DNA from 3 places in the Ponticoccus litoralis genome. Region 1 is predicted to be linked to each of the others. Evidence: riboswitches for the same ligand, from Rfam matches in the RefSeq annotation. Region 1 holds a riboswitch; each other region holds the start of a gene.
The links. A riboswitch is a leader RNA that binds a small molecule or an ion and turns the genes downstream of it on or off. The one in region 1 is predicted to bind thiamine pyrophosphate.

Region 1 (9,305 bases):
GCCATCCCCCTGGTCGGCGAGCCGATCCAGACCTGGCTGCTGGGCGGACCGGCGGTGGACAACGCCACGCTGAACCGCTTCTTCTCGCTGCACTACCTGCTGCCCTTCGTGATCGCGGCGCTGGTTGCCGTGCACATCTGGGCCTTCCACACCACGGGCAACAACAACCCGACCGGTGTCGAAGTGCGTCGCGGCTCGAAGGCCGAGGCCGAGAAGGACACCGTTCCGTTCTGGCCCTACTACGTGATCAAGGACCTCTTCGCCCTTGCGGTGATCCTGGCCGTCTTCTTCGCCATCGTCGGCTTCATGCCGAACTACCTGGGCCACCCCGACAACTACATCGAGGCGAACCCGCTGGTGACCCCCGCGCACATCGTGCCGGAATGGTACTTCCTGCCCTTCTACGCCATCCTGCGCGCCTTCACCGGTGACGTCTGGGTCGTGCAGATCGCGTCCTTCGTGACCGGCGGCATCATCGACGCCAAGTTCTTCGGCGTGCTGGCGATGTTCGGTGCGATCGCGGTCATGGCGCTGGCGCCCTGGCTGGATACCTCCTCGGTGCGTTCGGGCCGGTATCGCCCGATGTTCAAGTGGTGGTTCTGGCTGCTGGTCATCGACTTCTTCGCGCTGATGTGGCTGGGTGCCATGCCCGCGGAAGAGCCCTATGCGACCTTCTCGCTGATCGCCTCGGCCTATTGGTTCGCCTACTTCCTCGGTGATCCTGCCGCTGCTTGGCGTGATCGAGAAACCGCTGGCCCAGCCCGACACCATCGAGGCCGACTTCGACGCGCATTACGCGAAGTCCGGCGGCACCAAGACCGCCGTCAACCCGGCCGAGTAAGAGAAAGGACCGTTTGAGATGTTCAGGAAACTCACCCTCTCGGCCCTGACGGCCCTTGGCCTGATGACCGGCGGCGCCTATGCCGCCGGAGGGGAAGCCCACATCGAGGACTTCGCGTTTTCGTTCGAAGGCCCCTTCGGCACCTATGACCAGATGCAGCTGCAGCGCGGTCTCAAGGTCTACACCGAGGTCTGCTCGGCCTGCCACGGCCTGAAATACGTTCCCCTGCGCGACCTCGAAGCGCTGGGTTACAACGAAGAGCAGGTCATCGCCTACGCCAGCCAGTTCGAAGTCTTCGACGACGAGCTGGACGATTTCCGCACGGCGGTTCCGACCGACCACTTCCCGGAAAACAACGGCGTCGGCGCACCGGACCTGTCGATGATGGCCAAGGCGCGTGCGGGCTTCCACGGCCCCTACGGCACCGGCCTCAGCCAGCTGTTCAACGGCATGGGCGGCGCGGAATACATCGCCTCGCTGCTGACCGGCTACACCGGCGAGACCAAGACCGAGGCAGGCGCAACGCTCTACGAGAACACCGCCTTCCCGGGCGGCTGGATCTCGATGGCGCCGCCGCTGGCGGGCGAGGACGTCGACTTTGACGACGGCCACGCCAACGACCTGCACCACGAGTCCGCCGACCTTGCGGCCTTCCTGATGTGGACCGCCGAACCCAAGATGATGGAGCGCAAGCAGGCCGGTTTCGTCGGCGTGTTCTTCCTCGTCGTCCTGTCGGTGCTGCTGTACCTCGTCAACAAGCGCCTCTGGTACCCGATCAAGCACCGCAAGGACTAAGCTCCGCTGCTTCGAAACAGGAAAAGCCCCGCCAATCCGGCGGGGCTTTTTCGTGTTCGGGCCTGTTGGGGGGCGTGCCGGTGGGTCCTGCCCTGCGGCACCTTCGCCGGTCCTTCCCTGCTGGTAGCGCCCTGCCTCTCTCGCCCTGCCGGGCGGGCCTGTCGGCCCCGCTCGGTTGAGCGGAGCCTGCCGCTCTCATCCTGTCCGCCGCCCCTGCCGGACAAAGCGCAATGGCGGACTACTGGCCCAGATAGGCGCGGAAGGCCTCTGGCGGGTTGTCGAAGAAGGCCCCGGTCTTCACCGGCGGATGCGCCCTGCCCCCGGCCACCAGCACCACCGCGCGGGCAAAGGCGCGGGCGTCCTCGGGGTCATGGGTGACCATCAGGGTCAGCGCGCCCAGTGCCTCGGCCACCTCCTGCACCAGCGCCAGCATCTCGCGCTTCATCCCCGGCCCCAGCGCCGCGAAGGGTTCGTCCAGCAGCAGGATGGGCCGCGCCATCAGCAGCACCCGCGCCAGCGCCGCGCGGCTTTGCTGGCCACCGGACAGCGTGCCCGGCAGGCGATCGGCCATGCCTTCCAGCCCGACGCGCCTCAGCGCGCCCGTGACACGCTCGCGCTCTTCGGCGCCGGGGCGGCGGCCATCGGGGCGCAGCGCCAGCGTCAGGTTGCGCAAAAGGCTCAGGTGCGGAAAGAGGTTGCCGTCCTGAAACAGGATCGAGACCGGCCGCGCCTCGGGCGGGGTGCGGGTCAGGTCGCGGCCTTCCCATGTCATGCGGCCCGAGACCGGCGCCCGGAACCCGGCGATCCCGTCCAGCAAGGTCGACTTGCCCGCCCCCGACGGCCCCAGAACGGCCACGCGCGCGCCGGGGGCCAGCGCCAGATCCGCGCTCAGGTCGCCCCGGTCCATGGGCAGGCGGATGTCCTCAAGTCTCAGCACCGACGCGCCCTCCCTGTCGAAGATCCAGAACAGCCCGAGGCTGAACATCAGCAGCAGCAGCGCCGCACCCGCCGCCGCCTCCATCCGGTAGGACCCCATCAGCCGGTAGACCTGCAAGGGCAGCGTCGCCCGGTCCGGGTCCGCAAACAGCGCGATCACGCCAAGGTCTCCCATCGCCAGCGCCGCCGTCAGCCCGGCGGCAAAGCCCAGCGGGCGGCGCAGGCGCGGCAGCCAGACCAGCCGCAGCCGGGCCAGCGGTGTCATCCGCAGGCTGGCCCTGAGGCGGCCATAGTCGCGCGCCACCGCTTCGGCCTCTGGCGTCAGGATGCGCAGGGCGAAGGGCAGCGCCATCAACGCGTTGATCAGCCCCGTGACGGGCAGCGCCATCGAAAAAGGGTTCACATAGGGCCGCAGCATCAGGAACAGCCCCGTGCCCAGCACCAGCGGCGAGATGGCAATCGAGGACAGCGCCCACAACTCGCCCCGGCGCGTCGCCAGCGGCAAGGCCCAGAGCAGGCACAGCGCGGTCGATCCCAGCGCCAGCATCAGCGAATGCCCCGCCGCGCGCCATGTGTCGGGGCCAAGCTGGGTCAACCCCGGCAGCCCGCGCAGCACGACCGTGGCCAGCGGCACCAGCAGGAAGGCCGCCGCGAGGATCAGCCAACCCGCGTCCCACGCCCGAGTGCCAAGCCCCCCGCCGACAGCGGCAGGGGCCGGTCCAGCCCGGTGCCGAAACCCGTCCCGCGGCTGGCTTTCAGCGCCAGCACACCCGCGCCCAGCCCCAGCGCCAGTTGCACCAATGCCAGCGCCGCCGCGCGCCCAAGGTCGAAGTCGAAGCGCATGGACTGGTAGATCGCCAGTTCCACCGTCGTGGCGCGCGGCCCCCCGCCCAGCGTCAGCGCCACGGCAAAGGAGGTCAGGCAGATCACGAAGATCACCGCGAAGGCCCCCGGCGCGACCCGGCGGATCATCGGCCAGTCCAGCACCCGCGCCCGCGCGCGCGGCCCAAGGCCCAGCGAGGCGGCCAGCCGGAACCGCTCTGACGGGATCGCCAGCCAGCCCTGCAACAGCATGCGCGTCGCCAGCGGCAGGTTGAAAAAGACATGCGCCAGAACGACGCCATGCAGCCCGTAGACGTCGAAGACCGGCAGGCCCAGCGTCGAAAGCACGCCGTTCACCAGCCCGTTGCGCCCGAAGACCGCGATCAGCCCCATGACCGCGACGATCACCGGCAGGATGAAGGGCGCCCCCATCAGCGCCACCAGCAGCCCGCGCCCCGGAAAACGCTGGCGGGCAAAGGCCTTGGCCACCGGCACCGCCAGCGCGACCGAGACCCCGGCGGAAAGCACCGCCTGCACCAGCGTGAAGCGCAGCGCCAGCCAGTCGCCGGGGCCAAGCGCGCCCAGCCCCCCGGCGCGCCAAAGCACCAGCGCGATCGGCCCCAGCGTCAGTGCCGCAAGGGCCGCGCCCGCGACTACTGCGACAGACCGGCGCGCCATGCCTCGATGGCCTCGTCCCGCAGATCCGCCGCCTCGTCCTCGGAATAGAACAGCACCTTCTCCGGTAGGTCGAGTTGCTGGAAGCCCTCGGGCCACTTCTCCTTGGGCAGGGCTGCGGGGATCGACCAGTTGCCGGTGGCGATCATCGACTGGAAGTCCTCGGTCAGGATGAAGTCCATGAACTGCTGCGCCAGTTCGGGCTGGTCGGTGCCCGCGAGTTTGGCGGCCAGCTCGACCATGAAGTAGTGGCCTTCGGGGAAGATCGCCGCCTTCTTGGTCGTGTCCTCCTCGGCGATGATGTGATAGGCGGGCGAAGTCGTGTAGGACAGCACCATGTCCGCCTCGCCGTCGGTGAACAGACCGTAGCTTTCCGACCAGCCCTTTGTCACCGTGACGATCTTCGGTGCCAGTTTTTCCCAGGCGGCCTGCGCCCCGTCGCCGTAGACCGACTGCACCCAGAGCACCAGCGCAAGGCCGGAGATCGAGGTGCGCGGGTCCTGGATCACAAGCCGCAGATCGTCGGGCGCGTTCAGAAGCGCGTCGAAAGAGGCGGGCGGCTGGGTCAGCTCAGCGTTGTAGACAAAAGCCGTGTGGCCGTAGTTGAACGGCAGGAAGACGTCGTCGGTCCAGTCGATGGGCAGGATCAGCTCCGAAAGGTCCACCCCGTGCGGCGCGAAAAGGCCGCTTTCGCGGGCCTGCTTGGTCACGTCGGTGTTCAGGCCAAAGACCACGTCGGCCTCTGTCCGCTCGCCCTCCAGCATCAGCCGGGGCAAGAGGTCGCCGGGCTTGAATTGCAGGTCGCAGCCGCATTGCGCCTCGAAGAGCTCCTCGATGCGCGGGCCGGGGCCCCATTCGGACACGACGTAGTCGCCCGCATAGACGGTCAGGACATTGTCTTGCGCCAGTGCGCCCGTGGCAAGAAACAGTCCCGCGGCAAATATCGGTGCCTTCATGGCATCCTCCAGATTTGCGGCGAGAGGGATCAGCTTGGCCGCTGTCGCGCGGCGCTCACCTTCCCTCCGCCGGTGTTAACCGGTTCAGGTTCAACGGGTTGATGCGCTTACGCAAATCTCAGGCAGGTCTTGCTTGGCCAGACCGGCGGAACGGACCCGCCGGGTCGAGGCCGGCGCCCTGCCACCCCGAGGTAAGCGGCACCCTAGGGCTGGGGCCGGACAGTGGCAAGCCGGAAACCCCTTGAGGCGCGGCACGACGCGCGGTAACCCCTGCCCGATCAAGGGGAGCCCGCCATGAGCCTGAACACCTTCGGACATCTGTTTCGCGTCACCACATGGGGCGAAAGCCACGGTCCCGCGCTGGGGGCAACGGTGGACGGCGTGCCGCCGGGCGTTGCGATCGACGAGGCGCAGATCCAGCAATGGCTGGACAAGCGCAAGCCGGGGCAGAACAAGTTCACCACGCAGCGGCGGGAACCCGATGCGGTGAAGATCCTGTCAGGCGTGTTCGAGGGGCGGACCACCGGCACCTCGGTCCAGCTGATGATCGAGAACACCGACCAGCGGTCCAAGGACTATGGCGACATCGCCCAGAAGTTCCGGCCCGGCCATGCCGACATCACCTATTTCCAGAAATACGGGCTGCGAGACTATCGCGGCGGCGGGCGCTCTTCGGCGCGCGAGACGGCGGCGCGGGTCGCCGCGGGCGGGCTTGCCCGCGCGGCGCTGGCGCATCTGGCGCCGGGGATCGAGGTGCAGGGCTACATGGTGCAGATGGGACCGAAGGCCATCGACCGCAGCCGCTTTGACCGCGCCCAGATCGACCAGAACCCCTTCTGGACGCCGGATGCCGTGGCTGCCGAGGACTGGGCCGCGTATCTCGACCAGTTGCGCAAGGACGGGAATTCGGTCGGGGCCGTGATCGAGGTCGTGGCGCGCGGCGTGCCCGCAGGCCTTGGTGCGCCGGTCTACGGCAAACTGGATACCGATATCGCCGCCGCGATGATGTCGATCAACGCCGTCAAGGCGGTCGAGATCGGCGACGGCTTCGCCTCGGCCACCCTGACAGGCGTCGAGAACGCCGACGAGATCGCCATGGGCCCCGATGGCCCGGTCTACAGCTCGAACCACGCGGGCGGCATCCTTGGCGGCATCTCGACCGGGCAGGAAATCGTCTGCCGCTTTGCCGTCAAACCGACCTCGTCGATCCTGACCCCGCGCAAGACCATCACCGTGGCGGGCGAAGAGACCGAGATCGTCACCAAGGGCCGCCACGACCCCTGCGTCGGCATCCGCGCCGTCCCGGTCGGAGAGGCGATGATGGCCTGCGTGATCCTCGACCACCTGCTGTTGCACCGTGGTCAGGTCGGCGATGCAGGCGGCGTGATCGGCTGACGCACCGGGCCTTCGGCAAAAGCGCCTGCCCCCTTCGGCACCTTCCGCCCCCTCGGGGGGCTGCCTGTGTCCGCGTCAACCCGGGGCCTTCAACACCACCGGGCCAGCACGTCAGCGGCGCTGGCCACAGACCGGCTGCGCTAGAACTCGTCCCAGACCGGCCCGTCCTGCCCCAACGCCCGCCGGGGCATCGGCGGATCGGGCGGCCCTGCCTCGGGCCATGCCGTGCCGGACAGCGTCGCCTCCTCGATCAGCATCGGCTCGGGGGCGGGTTCCTCGCCTTCCCAGCTGCCATGCAAGAGCCTGTCGCGCTCGGCCGCCGGGATGGTTTCGGCGGCGGGGCTGCGCCCGGCGCCGAAGGCCTCCAGCAGGTCCGTCAGGCGGGTCGCCTCGGCGCTGAGCTGCCGGCTTGACGTGCTGGCCTGCGTGACCATCGCCGCGTTCTGCTGGGTGACCTTGTCCAGTTCCGCCACGCCGACGTTGATTTCCCTGACCCCGGCGGCCTGAGACAGCGCCGATGCGGCGATGTCAGAGACCATTTCGGACACGCCGCTGACGCTTTCGACGATGGCGCTCAACCGTTCCCCGGTTTGCCTGACAAGGTCCTCGCCGTCCTCAACCTGCCGCGTGCTGCCGTAGACAAGGTCCTTGATCTCGGTCGCAGAGGCGGCGGCCCGTTGCGCCAGCCCCCGCACCTCCGAGGCGACAACCGCGAAGCCCTTGCCGGATCTCGCCCGCGCGCGCCGCCTCTACCCCCGCATTGAGCGCCAGCAGGTTGGTCTGGAAGGCGATGTCGTCGATGACGTCGATGATCTGGGTGATCTGCTCGGAGCTTTTCGCGATAGAGGCCATGGCCGAAGTCGCCCGCTCCATGATCTCGCGCCCCTCTTCGGCGCGGCGACGCCCGTCGGAAACCGCCTCGTCCGCGGATTTCGCCCGCGCCGCCGCTGCCTGCACGCTTTCGGACAGCTCGTCCAGCGCGGCGGCGGATTGCTCCAGCGTTGCGGCCTGTGTCTCGGCCCGGCGCGACATGTCGGATGCCATGCCGGACAGGTCTGCGGCGCTGGTCTCGACCGTCTCGGCACTGCCGCGCAACGAGGATACGAGACCCTGAAGCGCCTCTGCCAGCGCGTTGAAATCATGGCAGAGCTTTGCATAGCTCTCGCCCAGGTCCCCCCAGTCCCCCACCTTGATGCGGTGCGAAAGATCGCCGGATTTCAGCTGGCTCATGGCCAGCCCGAGGGCCTGGAAGAGATCGACCCGCAGGCCGTTTTCCCGTTTCGCGCGGGCCTCTGCCGCGTCGGCGGCGGCAAGCTGATCGCGCAGCGCCGCAACCCGGCTGGCGATCTGGCCGACCTCGTCGCGCCGTTGCGTGCCGGTGATCTCGACGGCGAAATCCCGCTCCGCCAGCCGCGACACGGCCTCCGCGACAGCGCGGACCGGACGCGACAGCAGCCCCCCGCGACATAGGCCAGCCCCAGCGCCAGAAGGATCGAGCCGATGTAGACGCCCCCGAGGATCAGGTCTGCCCGCTGGCCCTTGGCCTGCGCCCGGGCTGTGGCCGTTTCGGCGCGCGCGCGCAGGCGGGCGCCGAGATCGGTGATCTTGTGGCGGGTCTTGGCCAGCGCCGGCAGGAAGGCGTTCCGGATCGACTGGTATTGCCCGAAGAGCGCCTCGCTGTGGGCATTGTCGTAATGCTGTTCCAGATCCCGCAGCGGCGGCGCCGGGCTGGCCAGTTCCGCGCGCAGCGCGGCCCGGGCGCGATTCGACTGGCCATCAAAGACCGCCGCGCCGCTGTCCAGCGCCCCAAGCGCCGAGGCCAGCTTTGCTTCGAAACCCTGCCACTCAGCCTCGTCGCCCAGGGCGAAAAGCAGCAGGTGGGTTTCGGCTGCATTGAGATCCTGGATCACCGCCATCAGCTGCGCGTTTTCCGCGCTGGTCGCCGCCTGAAGCGCATAGCTGGCGGCAAGGTCGCGTTTCACCAGCCAGGATGTCATGCCCGTGACAGCCAGTGCCGCAACGAATACCCCCGTCAGAAAGAAAACCTGCGCCCGGATGGAAAACCTGCTCATCTCGACCTCGATCATCCGGGGCCGGACCACGCGCCCGACCCTTCGGGGTCAGGAAATAGGCAGAGCAGGTAAACAAACCCTACCGAGGCAGGGTCACAAATGCCTAAGGGTTTCCGACAGTTTTAGGCGCTGTCGCGGGAACCTTGGCCAGTTGCACCGCAAGGATGCCCGCCGCAATGACAGCAACGCCCAGGGCATCCCATGCGTGCAGCTTCTCGCCCAGCAGCAGCGCCGCGATGGCCACCCCGAAGAAGGGGTTGAGGAAATGGAAGGTCGCGGCGCGCACCGCGCCGATGCGGTCGATCAGCATCACCCAGACCGGGGTTGCCGCCAGCCCCGGCACCAGCGTGGTATAGAGGAAGGCCAGAACCAGCTCGACCGACCACAGGATCTCGGGCTGGTGCGGCACCTCGAGCGCCAGCGCAAAGGGCCAGAGCGCGGCGGAGCCGATCAGCATCTGCAGCCCCACCACCATCATGAAGTTCCCGCCAGAGGTCGCGCCCCGCAGCGACAGCGTCGCCACCGCCAGGGCGATGACACCGATGGTGCAGAACAGGACGCCCAGCGGGTCCATGCCGCCGCCGAACCGGGTGCCCATGATGATCGCCACCCCCACGACCCCCGCCAGAAGGCCCGCCATGGCCACCGGCTTCAGCGGCTCGCGCAGCACCAGCCAGCCCGCCAGCGCCACCACCAGCGGCATGGTCGAGGCGATGATGGCCGCCAGCGAGGCCTCGACCCATTGCATGGCGACGAAATTGAAGCCGAGGTACAGCGCATTCTGGCAGATGCCGAAGAGGATCGTCGCCCGCC
Region 2 (9,305 bases), on a different contig from region 1:
CGGCTGCCCGCAATCGTCTTCGGTGAACAGCGTCTGCCGGTGCAGGTTCGACAGTGAGACCGTATCGTCGTCGACCACGGTGACATGGCCGACGCCCGCCCCCGCCAGAAGCGGCAGCGCGTAGGCGGCCAGCCCGCCCGCGCCCACCACCAGCACGCGGGCGCGGGCCAGCCGCTGCTGCCCGGTCTCGCCCACCTGCGGAAGGATCGTCTGCCGCGTGTATCGGCTCATCGCGTGACCGCCAGCCATGCGCGCACCCGCGCCTCGGGGTCGGCGTTCAGGGTGATGTCGGTGACGACAGAGACGATGTCCGCCCCGGCATCGAAGACGCCCGGCGCGCGCTCGACCGACATACCGCCGATCCCGACCAGCGGGGTGTCCCCCACGCGGGCTTTCCACTCGGTGACCCCGGGCAGACCCTGCTGGTGCCATTTCATCTTCTTCAGGATGGTCGGATAGACCGGCCCGAGCGCCACGTAGTCGGGCGCCATGGCCAGCACCCGCTCCAACTCGTCGTCGTCATGGGTCGAGACCCCAAGCCTTAGCCCGGCCTTGCGGATGGCGGGCAGGTCGGCCACGTCCAGATCCTCCTGCCCCAGATGGATCCAGTCGCAGCCCAGATCCAGCGCCGCCTGCCAGTGGTCGTTGACCACAAGAACCGCGCCGTGCTGGCGGCAGAGGTCGCGCGAGAGGGCGATCTCGGCGCGGATGGTTTCGGGCGCGGCGTCCTTGATCCGCAGCTGGACGAGTTTCACCCCGAGGGGCAGCATCCGCCGCAACCAGTCGGCGCTGTCGAAGATCGGGTAGAAGCGGTCGAGCGTCATGACAGAAAGGCCTTTCCGACTACGGGGGTCGAGGCCTCGGCCATGTCCCGGGCATCGATGGGGTCGGCCCGATGTGCCAGTTGCCCCGCCTCGACCGCGCGCATCATGGCGCGGGCCATGGCCACGGGATCACCCGCGCGGGCCACGGCGGTGTTCAGCAGCACGGCGTCGAAACCCAGTTCCATCGCCCGGGCGGCGTGGCTGGGCAGGCCGATGCCCGCGTCGATGACCAGCGGCACCTCGGGAAACTCGGCCCGCATGGTGCGCAGGGCGTATTCGTTGTTGAGCCCCCGGCCCGAGCCGATGGGCGCGCCCCATGGCATCAGCACCTCGCACCCGGCGGTCAGCAGCCGTTCCGCGACGATCAGGTCTTCGGTGGTGTAGGGGAACACCTGAAAGCCGTCCTCCGTCAGGATGCGGGCCGCCTCGACCAGTTGGAAGACGTCCGGCTGCAGGCTGTCCGTGTGGCCGATCAGTTCCAGCTTGATCCACGGTGTGTCAAAGACCTCGCGCGCCATCTGCGCCGTGGTCACCGCCTCCTTGACCGTGTGGCAGCCCGCCGTGTTGGGCAGCACAGGCACGCCGAGGTGACGGATCATCTGCCAGAAGGCCTGCCCGCTGCCGCCCGCCCCCTCGCGGCGCAGCGAGACGGTCGCGACCCCCGCGCCGCTTTCCCGAAAGGCCTGCGCCAGGATCGCGGGGCTGGGATATTGCGCCGTGCCCAGCATCAGGGGGTTGGGCAGCTCTGTGCCGTAGAACGCCTTCATGCTCAGCCCCCCTGCATCGGCGCGACGACCTCGATGCGGTCGCCGTCGTGCAGCGGCGTCGCGGCGCGCAGGGTGGCGGGCACGAAGGCCTCGTTCACCGCCGTGGCGACGCGCCCGGACATTCCGCATTCGCTCAGAAGATCCGCGAGCGTTTCCGCCGCGACCTCCCGCGGTGTTCCGTTAAGCACTATCTTCATCGACCAACTCCGAATGTGTGTCGTTCAGCGCAAGATCCGCGACCCCCTGCGCCAGCGCGGGCGCCAGAAGGTAGCCATGGCGGTAGAGGCCATTGGCAAAGATCGTGCCTCCGCGCCTGCGGATGCGCGGCAGGTTGTCGGGGAAGGCGGGGCGCAGATCGACGCCGATTTCCAGCACCTCGGCCTCGCCGAAGGCGGGGTTCAGCGCGTAGGCGGCGCTCAGCAGTTCCAGCATCGAGCGGGCGGTGATCCGGCCCCTGTCCTCGCTCTCGATCATCGTCGCGCCCAGCATGTAGACCCCGTCGCCCCGGGGCACGACGTAAAGCGGGATCCGGGGGTGCAGCAGCCGGACCGGACGGGTCAGAGTCACGCCCGGGCAGCGGATGATCAGCATCTCGCCCTTGACCCCGCGCAGGTCGGTCAGCTGGTCGCGCGCCGCGAGGCCCCGGCAATCGATCACGTCTTGCAGGCCCTCCGGCGCGGTCGTCTGGTGGAAGGCCACGCCCTGTGCGCGCAGCGCGGCAAACAGGGCCTCCAGCGCAGGGCGCGGGTTCAGATGCGCCTCAGCCTCGAAAAACAGGCCCTGCGGGAAGCCCGGCAAATCCGGCTCAAGCTCTGCGATTTCCGCAGTGACCTCTGCGAAATTCTCGGTGCGCCGGGCAAAGCGGCGCAGGTCGGGCAGGTCGCGGCGCGCGGCCACGACCAGCGTGCCCCGGCGCTCCACCCCGACCCTGTCGGCCCACCATCCGATGGCCTTCTGGCCCAGCCGCAGGACCGGCTCTTCGGCGTTCTCGTATTCGCACCACGGCGCAAGCATGCCGCCCGCCCACCACGAACAGCCATGCGGCCCCGGCGGTCCGGCGGGGTCGAAAATCTGCACTCGGGCCCCGCGCCGGACCAGTTCGGTCGCGACGGTCAGCCCCGCGACGCCCGCGCCTATGACCGACCATGTTTTCACAGGTTATCCGATGCGGGCCAGAAGGGGTGGAAGTGATGCACCGGCCCGTGGCCGGAGCCGACCCCAAGCCGGTCCGCGGCGGCAATGGCCGCTTGCAGATAGCCATGCGCCTCCTGCACGGCCTCTGTCAGCGCCAGCCCCTTGGCCAGACCGGCGGCAATCGCAGACGACAGGGTGCAGCCCGTGCCATGGGTGTTCCCGGTGTGGATGCGCGGCGCCGTGTATTCGGCCAGCACGCCATCCGGCGCGACCAGAATATCGCGGCAGAGATCGCCCTCGGCATGGCCGCCCTTCATCAGCACCGCCTGCGCGCCAAGCCCGCAAAGCGCGCGCCCCTGTGCGATCATCTCGTCCTTGCCGCGCGCGACCGGAAGGCCAAGCAGGCGGGCCGCCTCGGGCAGGTTGGGGGTCAGCAGATGCGCGCGGGGCAACAGGGTCTCTGTCAGGGTCGCGACCGCCTCGGGCGACAAGAGCGCGTCGCCCGATTTGGCGATCATCACCGGGTCCAGCACCACCGGACCGGCGTAGCCCTTCAGCCCTTCGGCCACGCAGTGAATGATCTCCGGCAGGGCCAGCATGCCGATCTTGATCGCCCGGACATCGAGATCGCCCAGCACCGCCGCGATCTGCGCCGCGATCACCTCTACCGGGATGCCGTGTACGGCGGTGACGGCCCGGGTGTTCTGCGCGGTGACGGCGGTGAGGACCGAGGCGCCGTAGACCCCAAGCGCCGACATCGCCTTCAGGTCGGCCTGAATGCCAGCCCCGCCGCCGCTGTCGGACCCCGCGATCGTCAGTGCGATATGCGCCATGGCAGATGCCTCTTACAAAGGGGCACCGCGTGTGAAAACTGCCAGCTTGCGCAAAGACCGTTCCCTCCGCCGGAATTGCCCGGATCAGGTTCGATGGGTTAGCGCAGCCGCGCCTCTCAGCCTTTTGCAAGGCACCCCAACGGTTCGGGCTTTAGCTAGCAAGCCGCCGCGACCCTGTCAAACGCCCTCGGCCAAAGGGGGCGTGTCGCCATGGGCCGTGCAAAGGGGGCAGAGAGCGGCAGGGGCTTGGGCCTTGGGGCCGCCCCCGACGCTGTGAACGGACGCTGTGAGCGGACGGTCACGGGGGGGCGCCTGAACCGGACACCGGGGCAGGCGGCAAGTCTTGCGGGTGCTCCGGGCCGGGGGGCGGCGCGCGCGGAAAGTCCCCTGCCTTCATCGCCAAGACAGCGCCCCGGTCCCCCGAAGGGCAAACGCCACGGTATCGCGCGATACCGGGCGCAGCATTGTCGGGCGCGCCTCCGGAAGCGATCATGCTGCCGGACCAATCAGGGAGTTTGATGTGCTCGAAACAATCGAAGCGATGCGGCAAGAGCTGGGCCGGACCCCGCATCTTGTCAGGCTGGGGCGGCTCTTCTCGGATACGGTCCTGCTGCAGGTGGACGAGGCGGAATACTACCTGCATTTCGAGAAGGGCGCACTGGCCCGCGTGGAAACCGGACCCAGCCGCAAGATCGCCTGGCGCTTCGCTATAAGGACCGATGCCGAGGCGCTGCGGGCCTTCTGGACGGCCCGGCCCGCGCCCGGGTTCCATGACCTCTTCGGCCTGGTCAAGATCGAGCGGGCGCGCATCGACGGCGATATCCTGAGCCTTGTCAAGAACCTGCGGTTCTTCAAGGAATTTCTCGCCCTCGGGCGTGGGGAGGCACGGGCATGAGCATCGAACCCATCACCGGGCGCTACGCGACGGTCGAGATCGAAGGCCGCAGGCAGCGGATCTATTTCGAAGAGGCGGGCGCGGGCCGCCCGGTCCTGTGCCTGCACACGGCGGGCGCGGATACCCGGCAATGGCGGCACCTGATGAACGATGCCGCCGTGACCGAGGGCCACCGGCTGATCGCCTTCGACCTGCCCTGGCACGGCAAGTCGCTGCCGCCCGAGGGCTTCGAGCGCGAAGAGTACCTGCTGACCACCGAGACCTATATCGCCACGGTTCTTGCGGTCTGCGAGGCGCTCGGGCTGGAGCGGCCTGTGCTCGCCGGTTGTTCCATGGGGGGACGGATCGCCTTGCAGCTGGCGGCGCTGCACCCGGATCGGTTTTCCGGGTTCATCGCCATCGAAGCTTCGGATTTCCAGTCCGCCTGGTACGACATCGACTGGTTCGACCGGCCCGATGCGCATGGCGGGCAGATGGGGGCGGCGCTGGTCTCGGCGAATATCTCGCCCCATGCGCCAGAGCGTGATCGCTGGGCGACGCTGTGGATGTTCATGGCCAGCGGCCCCGGTGTCTTTCGCGGCGACCTGAGCTTTTACACCCGCGACGACAGCCTGATCGGACGGCTGGATCGGATCGACACGACCCGGACCCCGGTGCATCTGCTGGTGGGCGCCTATGACCTGACCTGCACACCGGCAGACACGGAGCGCACCGCCGCGGCGATCCCGGGGGCGACCTGCGCGGTCATGGATGAGCTGGGCCATTTCCCGATGAGCGAGCATCCCGAGGGGTTCCGGCCCTTCTTCATCGACGCCCTCGCGCGGATGAGGGCGGGGCAGGGGGTGGCTGCATGACCAGCCCCTGCATCATCTGCGTGGCCATCACCGGCTCGCTGCCGCAGAAATCCGACAATCCGGCGGTGCCTGTCTCGGTTGAAGAGCAGGTGGAAAGCACGCAGGCGGCCCATGAGGCGGGGGCCAGCATCGTGCACGCCCATGTGCGCAACCCCGACGGCAGCCCAAGTTCCGACCCCGAGCGTTTCGCGCGCCTGCTGGAAGGCCTGCGCAGGCATTGCCCGGACATCCTGATCCAGTTCTCGACCGGTGGCCGATCGGGGGCGGGCAAAGAGCGGGGCGGGATGGTGTCGCTGAGGCCGGACATGGCCTCGCTGTCGGTAGGTTCGAACAATTTCCCCACCCGGGTCTATCAGAACCCGCCCGCGCTGGTCGACTGGCTGGCGGCAGAGATGGCCGCGCATGGGGTGCGCCCCGAAATCGAGGCCTTCGACCTGTCGCATATCCTGATGGCGCATCGCATGTGGCAGGACGGTCGCCTGCGCGATCGGCCCTACGTGCAGTTCGTGATGGGCGTGCAGAACGCCATGCCTGCCGACCGGGCGGTCTTTGACTATTACGTGCAGACGATGCACCGCCTGTTCGGCCCGGATGCGCCGTGGTGCGCCGCCGGGATCGGACGGCACCAGATCGAGCTGAACGACTGGGCGATCCGGGCCGGGGGGCATGTGCGCACGGGTCTGGAAGACAACGTGCGGCTGGACCGGACCACGCTGGCGCCCTCCAATGCGGCGCTGGTGTCGCGGGCGGCGGCGCTCTGTGCCCGGCACGGGCGACCTGCGGCCACCCCGGCCCAGACCCGCGCCATACTTGGCCTGCCGCAGGCGGTCATGGCCTGAAAGCACAGCCTCAGGCAGCGCCGGGGTGGAGTCGGTCCGTCCCGGCGCTCACCTTCCGTCCTTCTTCAACCTGCGGGCAAAGTTCTTGGCCAGAGACGCAAAGTTCTGCGAGTGCACCCCCTGGTTGTCCTGCCTCATGGCAAGGGAGATCGTCGTGCCCGGATTGTGCCCGTCGTAGTCACGGTAGACCACGCCGTGACGCGGCGACAATGACACCGAGCGCGGCACCAGCGCGAGTCCCACGCCGACCGAGACCAGCGAGATCGCGGTCTGGAAGTCCTGCGCCAAGACCTCCTTGGCGGGGATGAAGCCTTCTTTCTTGCACAGGTCGAGAATGTTGTCGGCAAAGCTGGGACGCGGACGGCGCGGGTAGAGCACGAAGGTCTCGCGTTTCAGGTCGGCCAGACGAAGCCGTTCGGCGCGCGCCAGATCGGATTCGACCGGAACGGCAAGGATCAGCGGTTCCTCGTGCAGCGGAAAACAGCGTATCTCTTCGTCTTCCAGCGCCGGGCGGGCAATGGCCACGTCGATGTGGCGCGCGATCAGGGCGGTCTTCAGCTCGGCATTGTTCATCGCCGACAGCGCCAGTTCGATGTCGGGATAGGCATTGCGGAACTCGCGGATCAACTCGGGCAGGACGCCGTGGCTGGCGGTGCCGACAAAGGCGATGCGCAGGCGGCCCGCCGCGCCTTCTCCGATGCGGCGCACCTCTCTTTCGGCACGCTCGACCTGATCGAGGATATTGCGACCGTGCTTGAGCAGGGCATCCCCGGCCCGGGTGCGGCGGATCTGGCTGCGCGAGCGGTCAAACAGCAGCACGCCCAGCCCGGCCTCGAGCTGCGCGATCTGACGGCTGAGAGGCGGCTGGGCGATGCCAAGGCGCGTCGCGGCGCGGCCAAAATGCAGCTCTTCGGCCACGGCCACGAAATAGCTCAACCGCCTGAAGTCCATCGCCGTCCCCCCTTCGGTCATCTTCCGCGCTCCGCCGGCGCCGGACAAGCCCTACGAGGGTCGCAGGGCATCGCGCAAACGGTCTTCGTCGAGATGCACGCCGAGGCCCGGCCCCTGCGGCACGCACAGGTGGAAATCCTCGATCACAAGCGGGTCTTTCACGATTTCCGAGACATGCAGGCGCGGGCCGAAATGCTCGCATCCCTGGGGCAGGCGGGGCAGGGTGGCAAAGACCGCCAGATGCGCCGCCGCCCCGATCGAGCCTTCCAGAAGGCAGCCGCCGTACAGCTCCATGCCGCTGCTTTCCGCGACCCGTGCCGCCTGTGTCAGCGCCCTTAGCCCGCCGCTCTTGACCAGTTTCAGCGAATAGACGCTGCCGCAGCCCATGGTTCCGGCGCGGGTGATCTCGCGGTGGGTAAAGGCGGCCTCGTCGACCATCAGCGGGATCGGGCTTTGCGCCGCGACCCGCGCCATGCCCTCGAAATCGTCGCCGGGCAGCGGCTGTTCGATCAGGTCGACCCGCAGTTCCTGCAGGGCGGGCAGGAAGCGGCGGCAATCGGCCTCGCTCCAGGCCTGGTTCACGTCGACGATCAGGCGGCGCATCTCCGGCACCTCGTCGCGCAGTCTCCGCAGGCGGCGCAGGTCGTCCTCGGGGCTTGCGAAGCCCAGCTTGATCTTGAAGTCACGGTGTTCCCGGGCGGCCAGCTTGGCGCGCGCCTCTTCGACCTCCTGCTCGGCATCGCCCGAGGCCAGCGCCCAGAGCACCGGCACGCGGTCGCGCAGCGCGCCGCCGAACAGCAGGGTCAGGGGCACGTCCAGCGTCTGCGCGAGCGCATCGTAGATCGCCGTTTCGACCGCGCCCTTGGCCGCGTTGTTGCGAAAGGCCGCCTTGGCCATGCGCAGCGCCGCCTCGGCGGGCCGGGCAGCGGGGCAGTCCAGCAGGGCCGGGGCAAGGTAGCGGGTCACCGCCGCCTGAATGGATTCCACCGATTCCTCGGCCCAACGCGGTCCGCCCAGCACCGCCGCCTCGCCGATCCCCTCGATGCCGTTGGCCAGCCGCACGCGCACCAGCACGAACTCCCGGTGAGAGAATTCGGTATTCGACAACCGATGCGCGCGGACGCTGGGAAGCGTCACGATCTGGGCGCGGATCTCACGGATCGCGGTCTGGCGCAGGAGGTCACCGTCAAGGAGCGGCGTTTCGATGAGTTCGGCGGCATTATGCGCCATGGGCGTCTCCTTCGGATGACAGGGCGAACGCCCCGAAGGGCGCCCGCAGGGGGAAGGTAGGGGTTACTCGGCAGCCACGGCCCGGGCCCCGGCCTCGGGCCTCAGCCGGAAGTCGAAGCTCATGACCAGGTCGGTATCGGCGCCTTCCGGGGCGGGCTTCATCTCGCCGATCAGGCTTTCCTTGACGGCAAAGACCGCGTCATTGTCGAGGTACTCGGTCTCGCTGTCGTAGATCTGGCTGATCAGCGGCTTGTAGCCGGGCTTGGAGATCATGAAATGGATGTGCCCCGGGCGCATCGGGTGATGGCCCATGTAGTTCAGCAATTCACCGGCGGCGCCGTCATAGGGGATCGGGTAGGGCTCGGGGCGCAGGCCGACGAACTCGTAAGAGCCCTCCGCGTCGGTCAGGAACCGGTCGCGCAGGTTGAAGTCCGGCTGATCCGGGTCCTGCTGTTCGTAAAGCCCGTTCGGCGCGTCCTCCCAGACGTCGATCTGCACGCCCTCGATGGGGGTGCCCGCAGTATCCACGACACGGCCCGAAACGCGCAGCGTCTTCTGGTTGTCGAAGCCCTTCTGGATGATGCTGGCGCCCTTGGGCAGAACCGGCGGATTTTCCCGGTAGAACGGCCCCAGAACGGTGCTTTCGCTTTCGCCGTCCGTCACCTTGTTGTCCAGCATGTCGACAAGCACCTCGATCCCCAGAATGTCGCTGATCAGGATGAACTCGTTGCGTGCGGCGCTGGAGATGTCGCCCGCGCGGCGCATCCATTCGCAGCCTTCCAGCCATTCGCCATGGGTCAGGTTCACCTCCTTGGCGAAGGCGTGGAAGTGTTTCAGCGCGGCGGTCATGATCTCGCGGTTGCGCTCGGGGATATCGGGCTTCATCGCGCCGGTGACGGCTTCGGTGATGTTCTCGAGTGTAATGTTTCGCATGGGGCTCCTCCTTGGCGTATTCTTTTGATGTTCGGGCTACCAGAT
Region 3 (9,305 bases), 660 kb from region 1:
GGTGACCGCCCTGCCCGATACCCGCGCAGAATTCGACCTCTGGCGCGCGCGGCTGCTGCTGGCCCGGGGCCGCACCGCCGAGGCCGCCGAGGCCGGGCTTGCCGCCACCGGGGCGATGCCGGACCGGCTGACGCTTTGGGTTCTGGTCATGCGCGCGGCCCGCCGCGCCCGCGACGAAGCTCTTGCCCTAAAGGCCGCAGGCCGCGTTCTGTCGCTTGCGGATGACAACCCCCGACTGGCAGCCGAGGCCCTCAGGCTTCGCGACGCCCTTCCGGCCTGCGCGTGACGCCATGACCTCACTGGCGGAAAAACTGGACTTCTCGCACAGCGCCCCGCCGCTGCCCCCCGGCGCGTCGCAGCAGATCTTCGACCTGGCCCGGGGCGTGACCTCTGCGGCGATGGCCGAAGAGGTTCTGGCGCAGCTGGAACCGCTGCTGAACCGTTTCCGCGCCGACCGCCACCTTGCGCTGGCCTCGGGCCTTCTGATGGAACGCCTGCGCCGCGAAAAGGACATGCGCGCGGTCTGGAGCGCCCTGCAAGAGCGGTTCCCGCAGGACCCGCTGGCGCTGCGCATGCTGATGCGCTGGCTGCGCCGCGACGGTCGCGTGGACGAGGGCCTTGCCCGCATCGCGCGGCACTACCCGGATTGCTGGCGGGCGCTGCCGCAGGCGCGCATCGCCCTGCCCGGCCTGATCGAGCTGAAGGCCCGGGCCGAACTGGATCAGCTTTGGTCGACGCTCTCGGTCCTGCATCCGACCGACCGCGCCATCCGCATGGACTACATCAAGGCCCTGGCCGAACAATCGCGTTTCCCCGAAGCCGCCAAAGTGGCAGATGCGGTGCACGGGCGGGACCGCATGGGCGCGGCCTCACAGGACCTGCTGGCGCGGGTCGAGGCACAGGCAGAGATGATGGGACGGTACGACTTGGAGCAATCGGCAGCGGCCATCGACGCCATCTTCGCCCGCGCGCCCGCGCGGCGCCCGCTGAACCGCGCGCGGCGGATGGTGTTCTTCTCCGGCCAGTTGGGCACCGGCGGCGCAGAGCGCCAGATGACCCGGATCGCCTGCGCCTTCCTCGACCGCGCCGCGCTGGTGGGCGACCCGCTGCCCGAGGTCTGGGTCAAGCACGCCAACCCCGCCACAGGCTCTGATTTCTACCGCCCGATGCTGGCCGAGGCCGGTGTGCCGACCCGCGTCTTCTCCGAGGAGGAGGAGATCGCCGTCGCGGCACTGGATGGCCTGACCCCCGAGCTGCGCGACCTGCTGTCGCTGCTGGCCCCGGACGTCAAGCGCCACACCTGCCAGTTGCTTCAGGCCTTCCGCGCGCACCGGACAGAGGTCGCCTATCTCTGGCAGGACGGCGGCATCGTGCAATCCGCCATCGCCGCCGTTCTGGCGGGGGTGCCGCGCATCGTGACCTCTTTCCGGGGGCTGCCGCCGAACCTGCGCCCGAACTTCTGGCGACCGGAACTGCCGGTGCTCTACAAGGCGCTGGCGGCCATGCCGCATGTCACCTTCACCGCCAACAGCCAGAAGGCGGCCACCGCCTACGAGGACTGGCTGGAGCTTGCCCCCGGCACCGTGCAGGTCATTCCCAACGCCGTGAAGGTCATGCCGCCCGAGGGCGACGACGAGGACCGCGCCGCCTGGTTCGACATCCTCGAACGCTCTGCCCCCTGCACCCGCACCGTGGTCGGGGTCTTCCGCTTCGACGAGAACAAGCGCCCGCTGCGCTGGATCGAGGCCGCCGCCCGCTACCTTGCCAAACGCGACGACACGCGCTTTGTCATGCTGGGGTCCGGCGGGCTGTTTCCCGACGCTCAGGCGAAGATCGCCGAGCTGGGCCTGCAGGACCGCGTCTTCGCGCTGGGGATCCGCAGCAAGGTGGGATTCTACATGCACCGCGCCGACCTGCTGATGCACCTCGCCGCGATGGAGGGCCTGCCCAACGTGCTGATCGAGGCGCAGCTGGTCGGCACCCCGGTTCTGGCCACCCCCGCCGGCGGCACCGACGAGGTGGTGGAACAGGGCGTCACCGGCACCATCCTGTCGGATGCCGAAACCCTGCCCGAAGAGGAACTCGACACCCGTCTGGCCCAGATGCTGGACGACCCGGACCGGCTGGCGCGCTATGGCGCTTTGGCCATGGCGCACTCTATTGATCGCTTCTCGGTCGAGACAATCCTTGACCGGACCGCCGAACTCTTCGAAAATCCGCGCTGACAAGGGCGCAAAGCCCCTCACAACCGGCGCAAAGCCGGCCAGCAAGACGAGCAGGCAGTAGACATGACCACCGTTTTCGTAACCGGCACCGCCGGATTCATCGGCTTTCATCTGGCCCGGCACCTGCTGGACGAGGGCTTTGACGTGGTCGGCTACGACGGCATGACCGACTACTACGACGTCTCGCTGAAAGAGGAACGTCACCGCATCCTTTGCGAGAACCCGCGCTTTCGCTGCGTGATCGGCATGCTGGAGGACATGGAGACCCTGTCGAAGGCCGTCGCCGAGGCCGACCCGCAGGTGATCGTCCACCTCGCCGCGCAGGCGGGCGTGCGCTACAGCCTCGAAAACCCGCGCGCCTATGTGGACAGCAACCTCGTCGGCACCTTCAACCTGATGGAATGCGCGCGCGAACGGGCGGTCGACCACCTGCTGATGGCCTCGACCTCTTCGGTCTACGGCGGCAACACCGAGATGCCCTTCGACGAGACCCAGAAGACCGACCTGCCGCTGACGCTTTACGCCGCCACCAAGAAGGCCAACGAGGCCATGGCGCACAGCTATGCCCACCTGTGGAAGCTGCCGACGACCATGTTCCGCTTCTTCACGGTCTACGGCCCCTACGGGCGGCCCGACCTCGCGCTGTTCAAGTTCGTGCGCGCCGCGCTCGCCGGGGAAAGCATCGATGTCTACAACCACGGCAAGATGTACCGCGATTTCACCTATGTCGGTGACCTCGTGCACGCGATCCGGCTGCTGGTCGACACGCCGCCGCCGCTGGTCGAGGGTCGCGGCGCCGCCATCCCCAAGGACAGCCTGTCGCCGGTGGCGCCCTTCCGCACGCTGAACATCGGCAACGGCGCCTCTGTCGCGCTCTTGGATTTCATCACCGAGACCGAGAAGGCCCTTGGCATGACCATCGAGAAGAACATGATGGAGATGCAGAAGGGCGATGTCCCCGCCACATGGGCCGACACCGACCTTCTGGAGGCGCTGACCGGCTACCGCCCGAACACCCCCGTCGCCAAGGGCATCGGGCAATTCGTCGAGTGGTATCGCGGATACTACAGGATCTGACCGTTTGGCCGAGGCCTTCCATATCGCGCCTCCGGGCGGTCCGGGCCGGGTCCTTGCCCTGCTCGACCGCGAACGGCGGACCCGCTTTGCCGGTGGCGCGCTTGGATACCTCTGGGCCTATATAAACCCGGTGGTCTGGATCGCCCTGATCGTCGGGCTGTTCGTCTACCTCGACCGCCGCCCGCCCATCGACGCGGGGCTGGAGATCTTCGTGGCCACCGGCATCCTGCCCTACGTGGCCTTTCGCCAGACGGTCACCGCGCTGTCGCGCATATTGCCCGCCCATCGCCACATGCGCACCCTGCCCGGCGTCGACACCAACACGATCCTCTGGGCAGGCATGCTGCTGGAGGCGATCAACCTCGCGGTCTCGGCCCTGCTGATCTTCGGCGGCGTGACGCTGATCTTCGGCGCCGCGCTGCCCGCCTCGCTGCCCGGCGTGCTCTGGGCCTTTGCGGTGGCACTGGGCACTGGGGGCGGGCGTGGGCCGCTTCACCGCCATCGCGGGCCAGCTGTCGCAGACCTTCGCGCGCACCGTGCCGCTTGCGCTGCGGCCCTTCTTCTGGCTGTCGGGGGTCTTCTACATCGCCGCCGAACTGCCCGCCGGGGTGCGCGACCTGATGTGGTACAGCCCCTTCCTGCATGTGACCGAACTGCTGCGCGAGGGCTATTTCCTCGGCTTCGACAGCCCCATGGCCGATGCCCGCTATCCGCTGCTGATCGGCGCCGGGTTCTACCTTGCCTCGCTGCCGCTGGAACGCTTCGCCACGAACCGCCGCCTGCTGCGGGGGATGTCGTGATCGAGGTCCGCGACATGACCCTGATGACGCCGGGCCTGCGGCACCGCCGGGTGATCCTGTCGGGCGCCTCGTTCCGGGTTGCGCCCGGCGACCGACTGGGCATCCTTGCCGCGCCGGGCAGCGGCAAGAGCACGCTGGCCCGCGTCCTCTCGGGCATCGACCGGCCCGATGGCGGCAGCGTCCGGCGGCAGGGCCGCGTCAGCTGGCCCATCGGCTTCGCGGGCTTCCTGCACCCGGAACTGACCGTTGCCGAGAACCTCGCGACCCTGGCCCGCCTCGTCGGCCTGTCCGCGCACGACGTGACCGGCTTCTGCACCGAATTCACCGGCATCGCCGGACTGGCCGGGCGGCGCATGAAGACGCTGACGCCGACGCAACGCGCGACGCTGGCCTATGCCTGCGCGCTCTGCGTGCCCGGCCCCGCGACATGGATCGCCGACGAGGTGATCTCGGTCGGAGAGCCGCACCACCGCAGGCTTTGCGACCGGATCCTTGCCGAGCGGCTGGACGAGGGCGCGCTGGTCTTCCTGTCGCGCAACGCGCGCCAGCTGAAGATCTGGTGCGACCGTTTCATGGTGCTGATCGCGGGACGGCTGGTGCCCTGCGACGATCTCGACGTGGCGCAACAGGCGCTGGAACTCGAAGCCGCCAGCCGACTGGCAGAAGGACGAGGTGCGGCATGACACAAACGGCCAAGACCGACGAGGACCGCATCGCGGCATGGCGCGAACAACGCGCCGCCATCGCCGCCGCCGACAAGGCCGCCCGGCTGGGCCACTCCGCCACGGCAGAGGACGCCCCCCGCCCGGCACCCGCACCGCAGGACGCCGGGGCGCCAGAGGCCGAACGCGCCGCCCCCCGGACAGCGCAACGGACAATGCGCCCGCCGGGCCAGAGGGGACGGCGCAGGCCCCGGCGCCCGAGGCGACCGAAACGGAGCAGAACACCGCGCCCGCCGCGCCCGAAGCCTCAGCCGCCAAGGCACCTGCCGCAAGCGCCGCCTCCGAGAATGCACCGGGCGCAAGGACCGCCCCCGCCCCGGCAGCACCCGAGGCGCAGGCCTTCCTCGATGCCGCGCGGGCCGGGACGGCCCGGACCCTCCCGCCAGAGCCACGCGGCCCCCGGTTCCGTCTTCTCGGCGCGCTTGCCCTGCTGCCGGTCCTGCTGACCGGGCTCTATCTTGGCGTCATCGCCACACCGCTTTACGAGGCGCGCTCGGTCATCGCCATCACCCGCCCGGGCGACGCGGGCAACAGCGTGCAGGCGGGCCTTCTGGGCGGCGAGAAGCCGGTCAACCTGCAAGACGTCTTCCGCGCCGCCACCTTCATCAAGAGCCGCGCCCTGATGCAGGATCTCGAAGCGCAGACCGGCTTTGCCACCGAGGTCAGCGGCCCCGCCGTCGACCCGCTGCGCCGCCTGCGCGACATCCCCGCCCTGTCGATCACCCGGCACGGGCGTTTCGACCGCTACGTGGAAACCTCGGTCGACGTGCAAAGCGGGCTGCTGACGCTTTATGTCCGCGCCCCCGACCCGGACCGCGCCATCGCCGTCTCCGAGGCGGTGCTGACCAGTGCCGAGGCGCAGGTCGCGCGGCTGGGTCAGGCACTGTTCGACCAGCGCCGCGCCGATGCCGCCCTGATGCGCGAAAGCGCAGAGGCACAGGTGCGCGAGGCACAGGCCCGGCTTCTGACCCTGCAAATGCGCTATCAGGACGTCGATCCGCGCCAGCGGGTCGAGAACATCTACGCCCGCATCCGCGGGCTGGAGGAAGAGGCCTACCGCACGAGGACCGAGATCCAGAAGGCGCAGATCGCCGGGGTCGGCGAGAACCGCCAGACCGCCAATCTGGAGGCCCTGGCCCTGCAACTGGACGCCCAGATCCGCACAGAGCGCGAGCAGCTGGTGGCACCGGAAGGCACCTCGGCGACGCCCCTGAACACCATGCTGGCGGAATACGACGACGCGGCGCTGGAACTGGAGCTGGCGCGCGAAGCGGTCCGCGAGGCGATCGAGGCCGAGATCGCCGCCAACCGCGAAGCCGCGCTGAACCGCAGCATCTTCCAGGTTGTCGTGCAGCCGGACACGGACGACATTCCGGCCTATCCCCGCAGCTTCGGCACGATCCTCACGGTTCTGATCGCCAGCATCGGCCTGCTGGCGGTGATCCTGTCGGGCCGTGGCGCCACAGCGGGCGCGCGGCAGCCCTGACGCGCTCCGCCTCGGCCCTGCCGGGGCCATGCAACCCGGGACCGGCGCGCTTGCAGTCCGCCCCCCGTCCATCCCGGGCGCCGTCTCCGTCGCGCTTGGCCGAACAACCGTGGCAAGACCTGCGGCAACAGCCCCTCGGGCCTCCGACCCGACCCGGGCGGCGCGGGTGGCGTTGAACTCGGGCAGCAACCTGATAGGCTGAAGGCCACCCAGGGGTGTCCCGACAAGGGGCTGAGATATCGCTGGCGCTTCGGTCGCAGGGTCGTTGGGCAGCGCGGTGACCCTTTGAACCTGATCCGGATCATGCCGGCGAAGGGACAGGATCGCACCGCCCTCTTGCCCTTGCCGGCCCCAGCATGAAGAGGCCGCCTTGCCCGCACCATCGACAGCCCCACGCCCGATTGCGGCGACCATCGCCGCCGTCATCCGCGACAGGCAGGTGCTTCTGGTGCGCCGCGCAAACCCGCCCGACGCGGGGCTCTGGGGCTTCCCGGGCGGAAAGATCGATCAGGGCGAAACCCTGTTCGAGGCCGCGATCCGGGAACTGGCCGAGGAAACAGGCGTCGCTGCCGAACCGCTGCGCGTGGTCACCGCCGTCGATGCCTTCGACCGCGTCGAGACAGGCGCCCTGCGGCGGCACTTCATCCTGATCGCCGTGCTGTGCCGCTGGACCGCCGGAGAGCCGGTTGCGGCGGACGACGCACTGGACGCGCGCTGGGTCGATCTGGATGCGCTGCAAGACAGCGGCCTCGCCCTCAGCCTCGACGTGGCCGAGGTCGCGGAACAGGCCGCCGCGCTGATGTCGCAAATGCCGTCCAGATCGCCAAAGCCCTGACCGTCGCGGACACCGGCCCCGCAACCGGCCGCGCCCGAGAGCACCCGCCTGACCGCGTCACGCCCGCCAGAGACGGGACACCCGGGGCCCTGCCCCGGATGCCGGTCGTGCGCTTTGCCTGCCCCAGCACCCGGGCGTCTGGCCGCCCCCGGGTCCGACACCGCGAGGCGCCCGCGACCCCCAGGACAGGGGCCGCGAGCGTCCCGCCACGGCACTGGCGATGCAGGGCGTGACGCAGAGGACCGTCAAGGGCCCTCCGCTGTCCGGCTCAGGCCTTGTCCTCCACCGGCAGATACAGCCTGCCGCCCTCGCGGAACTTCTCGGCCATGCGCGCCATGCCGTCCTTCTGCGCCTCGGCGCGGATGTCGTGGCTGATCCGCATCGAGCAGAACTTCGGCCCGCACATGGAACAGAAATGCGCGACCTTGTGGGCTTCTTTCGGCAGGGTCTCGTCATGCATCGAGCGCGCGGTTTCGGGATCGAGCGAGAGGTTGAACTGATCCTCCCAGCGGAACTCGAACCGCGCGCGGCTCAGGGCATCGTCGCGGATCTGCGCCGCCGGGTGGCCCTTGGCCAGATCCGCCGCATGGGCCGCGATCTTGTAGGTGATGACGCCCACCTTCACATCGTCGCGGTCCGGCAGCCCGAGGTGCTCCTTGGGCGTCACGTAACACAGCATCGCCGTGCCGAACCAGCCGATCATCGCCGCGCCAATGCCGCTGGTGATATGGTCGTAGCCCGGCGCGATATCGGTGGTCAGCGGCCCAAGCGTGTAAAAGGGCGCCTCGCCGCAGACCTGCAACTGCTTGTCCATATTGGCCTTGATCTTGTGCATGGGCACATGGCCCGGTCCCTCGATCATCACCTGACAGTCCTTCGCCCAGGCGATCTGCGTCAGCTCGCCCAGCGTCTCCAGCTCGGCAAACTGCGCCGCGTCATTGGCATCCGCGATGGAGCCGGGGCGCAGCCCGTCGCCAAGGCTGAACGACACGTCATAGGCGCGCGCGATCTCGCAGATCTCGTCGAAATGCTCGTAGAGAAAGCTCTCGCGGTGATGGTGCAGGCACCATTTGGCCATGATCGAGCCGCCGCGCGACACGATGCCCGTCACCCGGTTCACCGTCATCGGGATCATGTGCAAGCGGACCCCCGCGTGGATGGTGAAGTAATCCACCCCCTGCTCGGCCTGTTCGATCAGCGTGTCGCGGAAGACCTCCCGGGTCAGATCCTCGGCAATGCCGCCGACCTTCTCCAAGGCCTGGTACAGCGGCACCGTGCCGATGGGCACCGGGCTGTTGCGGATGATCCAGTCGCGGATGTTGTGGATGTTGCGGCCCGTCGACAGGTCCATGACCGTATCGGCGCCCCAGCGGGTGGCCCAGACCATCTTTTCCACCTCTTCCGCCATCGAGGAGGTCACGGCGGAGTTGCCGATATTGGCGTTGATCTTCACAAGGAAGTTGCGCCCGATGGCCATGGGCTCGGCCTCGGGGTGGTTGATATTGGCGGGGATGATCGCACGGCCCTGCGCGATCTCGTCCCGGACGAACTCGGGCGTGATGAAATCGGGGATCGCGGCGCCGAAGCTTTCGCCGTCGCGGGCAAGGGCCTCGGCCTGCGCCTTGCGACCGAGGTTTTCCCGGATCGCGACGAATTCCATCTCGGGCGTGACGATCCCGGCGCGGGCATAAGCCATCTGCGTCACGGCGCGGCCCTGCGTGGCCCGGCGCGGGGCGTGGCGCAGCGGGAATTCCGGCACAAGCCGGGTGCCCTCGGCAAAGCCGTTGTCGGCGGGGTTGATGGCGCGCCCCGCGTAGGTCTGGGTATCGCCGCGCGCCGCGATCCAGCCCGCGCGCAGGCGCGGCAGGCCCCGGTCGATGGCGATCTCGGCCTCGGGGTCGGTGTAGGGCCCGGAACTGTCGTAGACGGTGACGGGCGGCTCTCCCGCCGTGGGATGCAGGTCGATCTCGCGCATGGGCACGCGGATCTCGGGGTGTCTTTGCCCCGCGTGCCAGACGCGGCGCGAGGCGGGCAGCGGGCCCGTGGTGACGGTTGGGGTCAGGTCTTTCATCGGTCAGAGCCTCCAGTGCTCAATGCGTTGGAGACCCAGTTCCGCGTCGAATGGGATTGCCGGGACGGATTGCGCCGTCACGTATCCCG

Region 2: linked by a shared signal. The riboswitch ahead of thiD (bifunctional hydroxymethylpyrimidine kinase/phosphomethylpyrimidine kinase) and the one ahead of ABFB10_RS05220 (thiamine ABC transporter substrate-binding protein) in region 1 are both predicted to bind thiamine pyrophosphate.
Region 3: linked by a shared signal. The riboswitch ahead of ABFB10_RS01905 (NUDIX hydrolase) and the one ahead of ABFB10_RS05220 (thiamine ABC transporter substrate-binding protein) in region 1 are both predicted to bind thiamine pyrophosphate.

What each region holds. Positions count from the first base shown of each region.
Region 1 covers NZ_JBDNCH010000002.1:846,278-855,582, forward strand. Annotated here, with positions in the region: partial or broken gene petB (cytochrome b) at 1-841, shown strand, start outside; gene ABFB10_RS05205 (cytochrome c1) at 860-1,636, shown strand; gene ABFB10_RS05210 (thiamine ABC transporter ATP-binding protein) at 1,875-2,573, opposite strand; partial or broken gene ABFB10_RS05215 (thiamine/thiamine pyrophosphate ABC transporter permease ThiP) at 2,565-4,072, opposite strand; gene ABFB10_RS05220 (thiamine ABC transporter substrate-binding protein) at 4,048-5,025, opposite strand; TPP riboswitch at 5,070-5,224, opposite strand; gene aroC (chorismate synthase) at 5,320-6,420, shown strand; gene ABFB10_RS05230 (methyl-accepting chemotaxis protein) at 6,561-7,115, opposite strand; gene ABFB10_RS05235 (methyl-accepting chemotaxis protein) at 7,036-7,650, opposite strand; partial or broken gene ABFB10_RS05240 (hypothetical protein) at 7,789-7,839, opposite strand; gene ABFB10_RS05245 (DMT family transporter) at 8,596-9,305, opposite strand, start outside.
Region 2 covers NZ_JBDNCH010000001.1:27,228-36,532, reverse strand. Annotated here, with positions in the region: gene ABFB10_RS00175 (HesA/MoeB/ThiF family protein) at 1-231, opposite strand, end outside; gene ABFB10_RS00170 (thiamine phosphate synthase) at 228-824, opposite strand; gene ABFB10_RS00165 (thiazole synthase) at 821-1,591, opposite strand; gene thiS (sulfur carrier protein ThiS) at 1,594-1,788, opposite strand; gene ABFB10_RS00155 (FAD-dependent oxidoreductase) at 1,772-2,746, opposite strand; gene thiD (bifunctional hydroxymethylpyrimidine kinase/phosphomethylpyrimidine kinase) at 2,743-3,558, opposite strand; TPP riboswitch at 3,603-3,707, opposite strand; gene ABFB10_RS00145 (hypothetical protein) at 4,079-4,453, shown strand; gene ABFB10_RS00140 (alpha/beta fold hydrolase) at 4,450-5,307, shown strand; gene ABFB10_RS00135 (3-oxoadipate:acetyl-CoA acetyltransferase) at 5,304-6,146, shown strand; gene ABFB10_RS00130 (LysR substrate-binding domain-containing protein) at 6,195-7,118, opposite strand; gene ABFB10_RS00125 (muconate/chloromuconate family cycloisomerase) at 7,149-8,327, opposite strand; gene ABFB10_RS00120 (dioxygenase family protein) at 8,391-9,260, opposite strand; gene ABFB10_RS00115 (flavin reductase family protein) at 9,297-9,305, opposite strand, start outside.
Region 3 covers NZ_JBDNCH010000002.1:188,828-198,132, forward strand. Annotated here, with positions in the region: gene ABFB10_RS01875 (hypothetical protein) at 1-286, shown strand, start outside; gene ABFB10_RS01880 (glycosyltransferase) at 291-2,225, shown strand; gene ABFB10_RS01885 (NAD-dependent epimerase/dehydratase family protein) at 2,289-3,302, shown strand; gene ABFB10_RS01890 (ABC transporter permease) at 3,785-4,102, shown strand; gene ABFB10_RS01895 (ATP-binding cassette domain-containing protein) at 4,099-4,785, shown strand; gene ABFB10_RS01900 (KpsE/RkpR family capsule polysaccharide export protein) at 4,823-6,310, shown strand; TPP riboswitch at 6,512-6,647, shown strand; gene ABFB10_RS01905 (NUDIX hydrolase) at 6,681-7,145, shown strand; gene thiC (phosphomethylpyrimidine synthase ThiC) at 7,414-9,216, opposite strand.